Regions from separate parts of the Ligilactobacillus sp. UO.C109 genome, predicted to be linked through region 1. Evidence: predicted binding sites of a transcription regulator. Region 1 holds the regulator's gene; the other holds the start of a gene.

Evidence for each region. Region 1 encodes NrdR, which represses ribonucleotide reductase genes. Its sites were predicted from a motif close to ACACNATATATNGTGT; they were not measured.
Region 2: a site for NrdR is predicted at 4,461-4,476, ahead of OZJ21_RS02840 (deoxynucleoside kinase). Genes of this name have one in related genera too.

The regions. Positions count from the first base shown of each region.
Region 1 covers NZ_JAPSFH010000027.1:689,756-695,689, reverse strand. The annotation lists gene polA (DNA polymerase I) at 1-843, shown strand, start outside; gene mutM (DNA-formamidopyrimidine glycosylase) at 856-1,686, shown strand; gene coaE (dephospho-CoA kinase) at 1,683-2,288, shown strand; gene nrdR (transcriptional regulator NrdR) at 2,303-2,776, shown strand; gene OZJ21_RS07800 (DnaD domain protein) at 2,786-4,132, shown strand; gene dnaI (primosomal protein DnaI) at 4,142-5,071, shown strand; gene thrS (threonine--tRNA ligase) at 5,379-5,934, shown strand, end outside.
Region 2 covers NZ_JAPSFH010000006.1:284,367-290,300, forward strand. The annotation lists gene OZJ21_RS02825 (heavy metal translocating P-type ATPase) at 1-1,171, opposite strand, end outside; gene OZJ21_RS02830 (ArsR/SmtB family transcription factor) at 1,321-1,635, shown strand; gene OZJ21_RS02835 (oleate hydratase) at 1,683-3,377, opposite strand; gene OZJ21_RS02840 (deoxynucleoside kinase) at 3,542-4,279, opposite strand; gene OZJ21_RS02845 (nucleoside 2-deoxyribosyltransferase) at 4,514-4,981, shown strand; gene OZJ21_RS02850 (AzlC family ABC transporter permease) at 5,052-5,759, shown strand; gene OZJ21_RS02855 (AzlD domain-containing protein) at 5,746-5,934, shown strand, end outside.

The DNA.
Region 1 (5,934 bases):
ACAGACGGAAAGGCTCATACAAGATATACTCAAACCTTAACTTCAACAGGAAGACTATCTTCAGTTGATCCAAATCTACAAAACATTCCTGTTCGTTTAGAAGAAGGTAGAAAAATACGTCAAGCTTTTGTTCCAAGTCATCCAGGATGGGAAATATTTTCTTCTGATTATTCACAGATTGAATTACGTGTATTGGCACATATTTCAAAAGACAAAAATATGCAAGAGGCTTTTAAGGAAGGCATGGATATTCACGCAAGTACAGCGATGAGAATTTTTAATGTAGATAGTCCAGATGAAGTAACTCCTAATATGAGAAGACAAGCTAAAGCTGTTAATTTTGGAATTGTATATGGTATTAGCGATTATGGTTTATCACAAAATATAGGGATATCAAGAAAACAGGCTAAACAATTTATAGATACTTATTTAGATACATTTTCTGGCGTAAAAGATTATATGGAAAAAATTGTTGAATTTGCTAAAGAAAATGGATATGTAGAAACTATTTTTAACAGAAGACGATATCTACCTGATATAAAGAGTCGTAATTTTAATTTACGCTCTTTTGCTGAAAGAACAGCTATGAATTCACCAATTCAGGGTAGTGCAGCTGATATTATTAAGGTTGCGATGATTAATATGCAAGAAATGTTAAAAGAAAAGAATTTGCAAGCAAAAATGCTACTTCAAGTACATGACGAATTAATCTTTGAAGCACCAACAGAAGAAATTCCATTATTAGAGGATATGGTTCCAAAAGTTATGGATTCAGCAGTTAAGCTGGATGTACCGTTAAAAGTTGAAAGTAAGCATGGACAAACTTGGTTTGATACGAAGTAGGAAGGTGAGATAATGCCTGAATTACCAGAAGTTGAAACAGTACGTAGAGGACTAGAGAAACTAGTCTTAAATAAAAAAATAAAAGATATTAGAGTGTTGTATTCTAAAACTATAATTAATGAAGAGACAGAATTCATAGAAAAACTAACAAATAAAACTATTAAAAAAATTGATAGACGTGGGAAATATCTATTATTTAGATTTAGTAGTGATTTGACAATGATTTCCCATTTGAGAATGGAAGGGAAATATTTCGTTGAACCAAGTACAAAAGAAGTTGAAAAACATACCCACGTAGTATTTGATTTTACAGATGGGACATCACTTAGATATAACGATGTTAGAAAGTTTGGCAGGATGCAATTGGTTAAAACGGGAATGGAAATGCAAACAGCTGGTTTAGCTAAATTAGGACCAGAACCTAAAGAGGAAACCTTTATAGTTGAAGATTTTTCTAAAAATTTGAAAAGGAGAAAAAAAGCTATAAAAAATGCTTTATTAGATCAAACGATAGTGGCAGGTTTGGGAAATATTTATGCAGATGAAGTGTTGTGGATGAGTAAAATTCATCCTGAAACACCGGCAAATAAATTAACTAAAGAGGAAATTGAAGTTTTACGAGATAATATTATTAAAGAACTAGCGTTAGCTACCGAAGCCGGAGGAACTACAATTAGATCATATACAGATGCATTTAGACATTCTGGAGGATTTCAGTTTAGCTTACATGCTTATCAAAGAACAGGGGATCCTTGTGAGAGATGCGGAACACCAATTCAAAGAATTGTTGTAGGTCAGAGAGGAACACATTTTTGTCCTAAGTGTCAGGTGGTAAAATTATGAAAATTTTAGGATTAACTGGCGGAATAGCTTCAGGAAAGACAACTGTTAGCACATATTTAAAAGAGATGGGATATCCAATTATTGACGCTGATAAAGTTTCTCGTAAAGTTGTGGAGCCACATACAGAAGGTTTAAAAGAAATTAGTCATTTTTTTGGAAATGATATTTTACAATCTGATGGAAGTTTAAATAGAAAAAAATTAGGTGAAATAGTTTTTGAAAACAAGGACAAAAGAGAGTTACTTAATAAAATATTGAGTAAAAAAATACGCACAGAAATAATTAATCAAATTGAATATTATAAAAAGCAAGGTGCAGATGTATTAATCTTAGATATTCCTTTGTTATTTGAAGGTGGATATGATAAGATGTGTGATTTTACAATGGTCATATACATTCCCAAAGAATTACAAATAGAAAGATTGATACAAAGAGATGGACTAACTAGGGATAAAGCGTTGAAAAGAATATCTGCTCAATTAGATAGTGCAGAAAGAAATTCCAAAGCTGATATTGTCATTGATAATTCAAGAAGTATTGAAGATACTCATAATCAAGTGATAGAATGGCTAGAGAGAAATAATTTAATGTTAGAGAAATGAGGTGAGCTACAACTATGAAATGCCCAAATTGTCATAAAAACGGTTCTAGAGTTGTAGATAGTAGACCAGCGGATAATGGACATGCCATTAGAAGACGCCGAGAATGTGAGCAGTGTGGATATCGATTCACAACATTTGAGAGAGTCGAAGTAACTCCTTTATTAGTTATTAAGAAGAACGGAACAAGGGAAGAATTTCAAAGAGAAAAATTACTAAGGGGAATTGTAAGAGCTGCTGAAAAACGTCCTGTAGGAATAGATGAAATTACAGAAATAGTTGATAAAGTTGAAAATAAACTACGCTCTGTTGGAGGAACCGAAGTCTCAAGCCAATTAATTGGAGAATATGTAATGAAAATATTGGCTGATGTTGATGAAGTTGCCTATATTAGATATGCGAGTGTTTATAGGGAATTTAAAGATATGCATGCCTTTGCTGATGAATTAAGGGAATTAATGGATCGTGAAGAAAATAATTCGAAAGATTAGGATGAGTTTATGGATAGCGCATTGAATAAACTATCACCAAAAGATGGATATTTGGTATCTGCATCTACCTATATAGATAATCATGATATTGAAATTGTTCAAGTGCTGTATCAGCCAATAATAGGTATTGTAGCGGTAGCATTATATTCATATTTACGTTTTGAAATTGACCCTAAATTAATATTAAGTGAGAGAAAACTGAATAAGAATATTATAGATGGCTTAGGGATAAGTATTCCTGAGTTATATGATGCACGTTTGAAACTTGAGGCTACGGGGCTTATAAAAACATTTGAAGGTGAAGATAAATTAGGTAAGTATCATATCTATGAACTTCAAAAACCATTAAACGAAGTGAAATTTTTTACAGATGATTTATTAAGCACGGCGTTATTAGAAATGGTTGGAAATGAAAAATTTAAAAAATTATCTTTATGGAATAAATTTGATAATAATTATCATGATAAAAAAGAAGTTACAAAGCAATTTTTTGATGTATTTAATTTAAATAAAGATAATATTGTTTTACAAGCTCAATTAAATAATAGTAAGATTTCAAATGATGAATCTCTTATTAATCGTCAAAAGGTGTCATTAGACATGACAGTTTTTAGTGATTTCATAAAGAACTCATATATAAGTTCAGATGATGTTATGGAACACTTAGATATTATTAAAAGTGTTAAATTAGTTTATGGTATAGATGAATTTCAATTAGTAAAACTTTTAGAAAAAGCAATTAATGTAACAAATAATAAGATTGATTATAATGAATTTAAAAAATTAGCTCAAAAAAATTTTGATAGCGGAATTCGAAGAAACTTTAAGGAAAACAAGATAGTAGAAACGGCTAAAGCTAAAGATGACGAAAAAGATAAGAATATTGATCCTTTAGTTAATGCTTTTAAAGCCTATGTTCCATTAGAATTTTTAGAGATCCTAAAAAATGAGTTAGGAAGTTTTGTCACTGCTAATGAAAGGTATGCTGTAAAAACATTGGTAGAAAAGCAGATGTTACCAAATGAAGTTATTAATGTTTTAATTCATTATTTGTTAGTTGTTCAAGATAGTTCTACCATCTTAAAAGGAACATTTGAAAGAATTGCTGCTGATTGGACAAAGAAAAAAATAAGAAACGCTCAAGAAGCGATGACTTACGTTAAAAGTTTCACTCGAGAAAAATCACTACAACGCAAAACGACAAAAAAAGATTCAAAAGGCCGTAAAAGCAATGTAATTGTTAAAGAAAAATTACCTGAGTGGGCTAAAGAAAAGGGAAAGAATAAGCTAACAGACGTTGGAAAGAAAGAAAATAAAGAAATTGACGAGCTATTGAAAAAAATAAATGGAAAGTAGGTGAGCTATGTGGAAGATATGGGAAAGGAACTTAGTAAAAGGCTAGTAGAAAATAAGTGGGAAAAAAAGTATAAAGAAATAATTGAAAAAAGTTTAAAAGATGATGATGTGCAATTGTTTTTACGTGAAAACAAAGATAGACTAAGCCATCAAGAAATATTAAAGGGTGCAAGTAAGTTATATGAATTTGTTGACTTGAAGCAAAAAATAGCAGAAGGAAAAGAAGTTTTTGCCCCAGGGTATTCGCCACAATTAACTATTAGTGATCATCACATTGAAGTAACCTATGTACCTACTAAAAAATTGATAGAAGAGAGACGACTAAGAGAAATAAATAATAGAATTAATATTGTCAATCTTCCTAAAAGTATTCGTAAAGCAACACTAGAAAATTATTATAGAGATGATGATGGAAGAATGATAGCTTTAAAAAAAGCTATAGAATTTGTTGCGAACTATACTGAAACGCCTAATATCTTTCATAAAGGACTATATTTATCTGGATCGTTTGGAGTAGGAAAAACATATTTACTGGGAGCGATTGCTAATAAATTAGCAGAAAAGGGGATAAAAGTAACTTTAGTTCACATGCCATCTTTTGCTGTAGAAATAAAAAATTCTATTGGTAAAAATACCACTATGGAAAAAGTTGATGCTTTGAAAAAAGCTCCTGTATTAATGATAGATGATATAGGTGCTGATCAATTAAGTAGTTGGTTTAGAGATGATGTTCTAGGTGTGATTTTACAATATCGTATGCAAGAAGAATTACCAACTTTCTTTAGTTCAAATATTGCTTTAGATGATTTAGAAGAATTCTACTTAACGCAGAATACGAGAGGTGAGTTAGAACCCTTGAAAGCAAAAAGAATCATGGAAAGAATTAGATTTTTAGTTGATGAAGTAGTTATTAATGGTGAAAATAGAAGAAATAAATAATGAAAAACCCTTGAATAATCTTCAAGATAATGGTTAAATAAAACTGTAGATTTCGTGAAAGACAAACGGATTACTATGATTCAGGGATGAAAGGCTTGACTGAAAACTTTCAATAATGTAGTATTCTTACCACTTTCATGTATTGTTTAATGAAAAGTTAGACCGGTGCGACCGTTAACAGCACAATGAGTAGTTTGTTTAAAGCTAAAAATTAAAGGTGGAACCACGTTAATAGCGTCCTTAATACATCAATGTTGGTGTGTTAGGGACGTTATTTGTTTCATAGAGAATTCAGGAGGTAGAATTAATGTCTAGTATAAAAATTACATTTCCAGATAATTCAGTAAAGGAATTTGATGCTGGTGTAACAACAGCTGAAATTGCTAAATCAATTAGTATCAGTTTGGCTAAAAAAGCTGTTGCAGGAAAAGTTGATGGTAATTTTGTTGATTTAAATCAACCATTAAAAGAAGATGGATCTATTGAAATTATTACAAAAGATTCTAATGATGGATTAGTTGTATTGTGGAGAACAGCAGCACAAGTTTTAGCTAATGCATTACATGAATTATACCCAAATATGAAATTTGGTTTGGGTGATGTTACAGAGCATGGATTCTATTTTGATACTGATAATTCTGAAGGCCAAGTTGCAGAAACAGATTTTGAAAAGATTTCTCAAAAAATGTCTGAAATAATAAAGGCAAACTTACCTATAGAACGAGTTGAGTTTTCAGAAGAAGAAGCTTTGAATTTAGTATCAGGTGACGAATATCAAGAAGAATTAGTTAGAGATGTAGCTAATAAAAATAATGGTAGAGTAGTTGCTTATAAGCAAGGTGATTTTATTGATATCACTGATG
Region 2 (5,934 bases), on a different contig from region 1:
ATTCAGCTCTAACACCTAGGCCTACTAGTTCTTCAACATTGCTTACTCGCGCAATATTTCCCGGGTAATTTTTAACAATCGAACGGGCAATTGGGTGTGGAGAAGATGATTCAGCGATTGCAGCTAATTTTACGATTTCTTTCTTGCTTACTCCATTTGCAGGTATAATTTGAGTTACAAAAAATTCACCTCTAGTTAAAGTGCCTGTCTTATCGAAAATAACAGCTTTAGCTTGACTAAGCGCCTCTAGGTAATTGCTTCCTTTAACTAAGATACCAGCCCTAGAGCTTGCACCAATTCCACCAAAATAACTTAATGGTATTGAGATAACTAAAGCACACGGGCAGGAAATAACTAGAAAAATCAAAGCTCGATATAGCCATACTTGGAATTCTTGTCCTAAAAATAATGGTGGGATGCTAGCTAACATGATCGCAGATATTACTATTACTGGAGTATATATCTGAGAAAATTTAGTAATAAAATTCTCTGTCTTTGTCTTTTTTTCACTAGCATTTTGTACTAATTCTAAAATCTTTACTACGGTAGAATCTTTATACTCTTTACTTACTCTTATCCTAAGGGCACTATTTTCAACAATCATTCCACTTAAAACCTGACTATCCTTAGTAACTAACAAGGGTTTGGTTTCACCAGTTAGAGCTGCAGTATTTAAATATGCCTCTCCAGATTCAACAACTCCATCAACCGCTATTTTCTCTCCTGGATTAACAATGATTATGTCACCCTTGTTTAATAACTCTGGCTTAACTTGCTGTAATTTACCATTCAATTCTAAATTAGCATATTCAGGTCGAATATCTAGTAAGTTAGTTATTGATTTTTTAGAATTTTCTATCGCTAAATCTTCAAATATTTCACCTACACGATAAAATAACATAACTGCAATAGCTTCAGAAAATTGTCCAATCGCTAAAGCCCCAACTGTAGCTACCGACATCAAAAAATTCTCGTCAAACCACTTACCATGAAGTATATTTTCTATCGCTTCTTTTAAAATTGGATAAGCTGAAATAATATAAATTACTATGTACAGAACTATCGTTATATTTTTCGGTATAAAATGAGCGAGAATCAAAAGCATTAAGCAAAGTGCAATTACTCCACTTTCTTTTTTCTCATCTGGTGACATTCTTTTTATTAAGCTCATAATAAACACCTACTTTCTAAAATATGAATATATGCTCATATATTTACATCTAAAGTATAACACGTTTTCATTTCCCTATCAATCCAGCTTATAACTTTTTTGCGTGTCTTTTTTTGCTAGTAATGGTAGAATTAGTTTTGGTGAACTATATGAAAGAACATTTTGCAAAATTACCTTCAGAAGAAGAAACTCAACGCAGTGTCCAAATATTTAAAGCATTTGGAGACTATACTCGCTACAAAATTTTGTATCTATTATATGAACGTGAACTTTCAGTCTCAGAAATCACTTCTGAAATTGGAGTTTCACAATCTGCTATCTCTCATCAACTTAAACTGTTACGTCAAACAGGTCTTGTATCTGGTCGACGTGATGGTCAAAGAATTTTATATAGTTTAGCAGATAAACATATTATTATGATTTTTAAACAAGTCAAAGAACATATCAGTGAAGATGATATTTAAAAAGAGTGCTGAGAAAATTTCAATTCTCTAGCACTCTTTCTTTATCTCTATTCAAACATTCTCTTCGTTGCTCTAAGCAATACTCTTGGATCTTTATCAAAGCGTGGATTCTTAACTAGTTTAGCCTCTGATACTCCTGCAAAATGGAATGCAGCAACTTCACCTGAACGAACTGCACTTTGTTCAGTAAATACCATTTGATATGGTTGTTCTACAAACTCTCCAGTAAATGCTAAGTTTGTAGAATGCTTTGGAATTACTTCTGGACGATCACTCTTAGCACGATTGTTAAATAATGCTGAAGCATATGGCATGTATACTGGGATACAATTGATAACACTGTCCATAATTTCATCTTCTAAGTCCATGATATTGTGTGGACCAGGATCTACTTTAGATAATTGTCCTATCAATTCTTGCAACATTTCTTTACCTGTCATCTTGATATATTGTTTATCAACAAATTCTCCTCGACGACGTGGATATAAGAAGTATCCCCAAATTACAGATTCATTAGCTTTTTGTGTTGTAAAGTGTGGTTGATGATGTACAACAATCGACATATTAACATCTTTATGTCCTAATGGTGTAATAGGTTCAGTTGAAATGAATGAATTTAAAGCATTTCCTGGAACTTGTGTTGTAATTCTAGTGATTTCATTTAATAAAATATGATTCTTAGTTGTTAAAGTAAAACTTACCCATTCTGATGCATCTCTATCATTGAAGAATTTATCAGGATTTCCCAGGTTATAAAATCTTTCGCATGCTTTCTTCCATAATGATGAAGCTGCCCCATAATCCATATTTTCAGGAGCTGGCGTGTTGAAATCACCTAAAGTTGCAGAATCTGTGATAGATCCGTTAGTAAAGAAGACAACTGTTTCATCATCTACAGTTACGTGTTCTACTGTGCCTTGTTCGATGTTTTCCATTTCTAAACCAGTTACAGTAATTTCATCTTGCATTGGTGTATCTTTAAATTCAAAATCTGTAACTCGTCTGTTCATAACAAAATTACATCCTTGTCCTTCAAGATACTTAATTAGTGGTAACATAATACTTTCATATTGGTTGTAACGTGTACGATTTACCCCTACTAAATGTTCAATTTGAGTAAATTCATAAATCATCTGATGCATATAACGTCTTAATTCTTGAGCTGATGATTGTGTTCTAAATGCAAAAGTTGTTTCCCACATGTACCAGAAATTAGTTTGGAAAATATGTGGTGAATCTTCAAAATATTCTGCAATTGTTACATTATCTAGCTTTTCTTCTTGATTATCAGGCATCATAACTAAACGTGAAAGTAATATTCTGTCTAGATTATTTAAGCCAAGCTTGTGACCATCAACGATTCCCTTGCCTCCTTGAAGCAAACGAGCTTTATCATAGGTACGATGTTTACTATCAAAATCACGTGTATCTTCAGCAGCCGTCATGCCTGGTTCTGTAACTGAAGGAATTCTGTCCAATAAATCCATCAAATCAACGTATGTACGATAGTTTAACATACGTCCACCACGAGCAATAAATCCCTTTGTATTTTCCATTGGATGATTTTTATTCCAATATTCTTCAGCAGCTTCAGAAGCAGTAGATCCGTCATTAGCACCATGTGTATCTAAAGCATAGAAAGTAATATCTTTACCATCCCAATTTCCTTCTTGGATCAAATAAACTGCACCAGCCATATTTGCTAAACCGGCACCTATCATTATAGCTTTCTTCTTCCTCATAAAGATCACCTCACAAAACTATTTAAAAACGTTTTCAATATATATTATAAACTTTTTTGTCGTCACTAAAAGAGAGATTCGACATTTTAATAAAAATGTATCAATATTTAATGGATTTTAATAATATAAAAAAAATCGGACCTAAAGCCCGATTCCTAGTTTTCTTAATTCAAAAATGCTTGATGTTTCTTTCTTAAATGTTCAAATTGTTCTTCACTAATATTACCTAGCTCTAACAATTTATTTTCTACAGTTTCTAGAACTTGAACACGATCTTCCTTACTTTCCATAAAGTCGTATTTATCACCGTCAATGATCAAAAGTGGTGAAGCATCATATTCCTTCATCCAGATATCGTAATGCTTCAATAGTCTTTGATAGTAATCTACCAAGGAAGGATCTTTTTCAATTAATTCATAATCACGACCACGTTTTTCAATTCTCTTAATCATTGTTTCATATGAAACTTTGATTGTGATCATCAAGTCAGGTGATTTTTTATGTGAAGCAAGTGGTAATTCTTCCATCATGTTGTGCAATAAACTCTTATAGATATCATATTCTACTTGAGTTGCGTTTCCCATTTCAGTGTTCATACGCATAAAGATTTCATCTTCATAAATTGAACGATCCAAAATGTTGTTATCATCTTGCATAGCTTTCTTTATCATCGCAAAACGACGATTTAAAAAAAATGTTTGTAGCAAGTAAGCATATGGATTAGTTGCTTCCTTATCCCCTTCAGCACGCTTTTTAGCAGCAATTTCATTTCCCTTATAAAAAATTGGTAATACAGGGTTATCCTTTACTGGTTCGTAATATGCTTTAGTCCCTAATTCTTTCGCTAAAATTTCTGTTAAACTTGACTTGCCAGAGCCAATAATACCCGATAATGTAATCAAAATGATTGAAGCATCCTTTCTTTTCTAAATATCCGTAATTGTAAGCAAAAAAATATGCTACACGCAGCAGCATTTCAATAAAGTTCTGGTATAAACCAGACTATCCTATATAATAATACACATCTTGATCTAAAAAATAAAGAATTATTTTTCGGTATCTTGTATTTAAAATAATATTAAGGTACCATATGTTGTATCATCATTAATTAATATACATATTTGAGGAGAATTGTAATGGCAAAAATTTATCTTGCGGCTCCATTTTTCAGTGACGGCCAACACGAACGTATCAATCAAGTAAAAGAAGCTCTTGAAACTAATAAGACTGTATCTAGTATTTTTGTACCTGAAGAACATTCATATGAACATGCTGAATTTGGATCACTAGAATGGCAAAAAGCTACTTTTACTCTTGATATCAATAATATTTACACGGCTGATGCTGTAGTTGCAATTATTGATTATAAGAAAGAAGAAAGTGATAATGAGGCTGATTCTGGTACAGCTTTTGAAATTGGACTTGCGTTTGGTACCAATACTCCTGTCATTATAGTTCAGTTTGATGCTGAAAAAGAGTTAAATCTTATGATTTCTCAAGCTCTTACAGCCTATTTTGATGCAAGCAAAGGTGAACTATCTAATTTAGCAAACTATGATTTCAATGAATTAATGCCTAAATTAGCCAATCGCCCAGTTATCTAAACTCTTTTCACTACCAGTATTATCATGTTACTGGTAGTTTTTTATATATTTTTTTAAGAAGGTGTTACTTATGAATGCTGAACTTAATCGTAAAACAGCAATTAAAGAAGTTCTTCCTACTGCATTCGGCTATATTGGTATTGGAATTGCTTTTGGGATTGTTAGTAAAGCTGCTGGTTTGTCGGCTTTGCAAGCTGGTCTTATGAGCTTGATTGCCTACGGAGGATCTGCACAATTTATTATCGTAAGTATGCTGTTAGTACATAGTCCTATTATTTCCATCATTACAGCTGCTTTTCTCGTTAATTCACGTATGATTTTAATGAGTTTAGTAACTGCTAAATACTTCAAAAACGATAGTATGTTACATAATATCCTAATTGGATCCTTGTTAACAGATGAAAGCTTTGCTTTGGCAATGAATAAACTTAACTATACAAATAATAAACTCAATTTTGCTTGGTTTGACACAGCCAATTGGTTCGCATACTTCGTCTGGTTTTTCTCTTCAGTTTTAGGTGCTTTAGTGGGAATTTTTATCGAAAATCCCACTAATCTAGGAATCGATTTTGCTTTGGTAGCTATGTTTATAGGTTTGTTGTACCTACAAATGATTTCTGATAAGTCATTAAAATTGAGTCTACAGCTTTTAGTAGTAGTTGCTACCTTTATCCTTGTTTATTTAGGACTTATTTTTATACCTAGCAATCTTTTAATTATTATTGTCACATTATTAGGGTGTGCAGTAGGGATGGTGTTGAAACATGGCTTCTTTTAATTATGTCTTATTCACAATCATTGGTTGTGGATTTGCAATGTGGCTTTCAAAAGTACTGCCATTTATTTTACTTAAGAAATTCTCTTTACCAGCAATTGTTATTGAATATCTGAGCTTCGTTCCAATTGTTATTATGTCTGCCTTGTGGTTTAGTCATCTTTTCACTCAACACTTG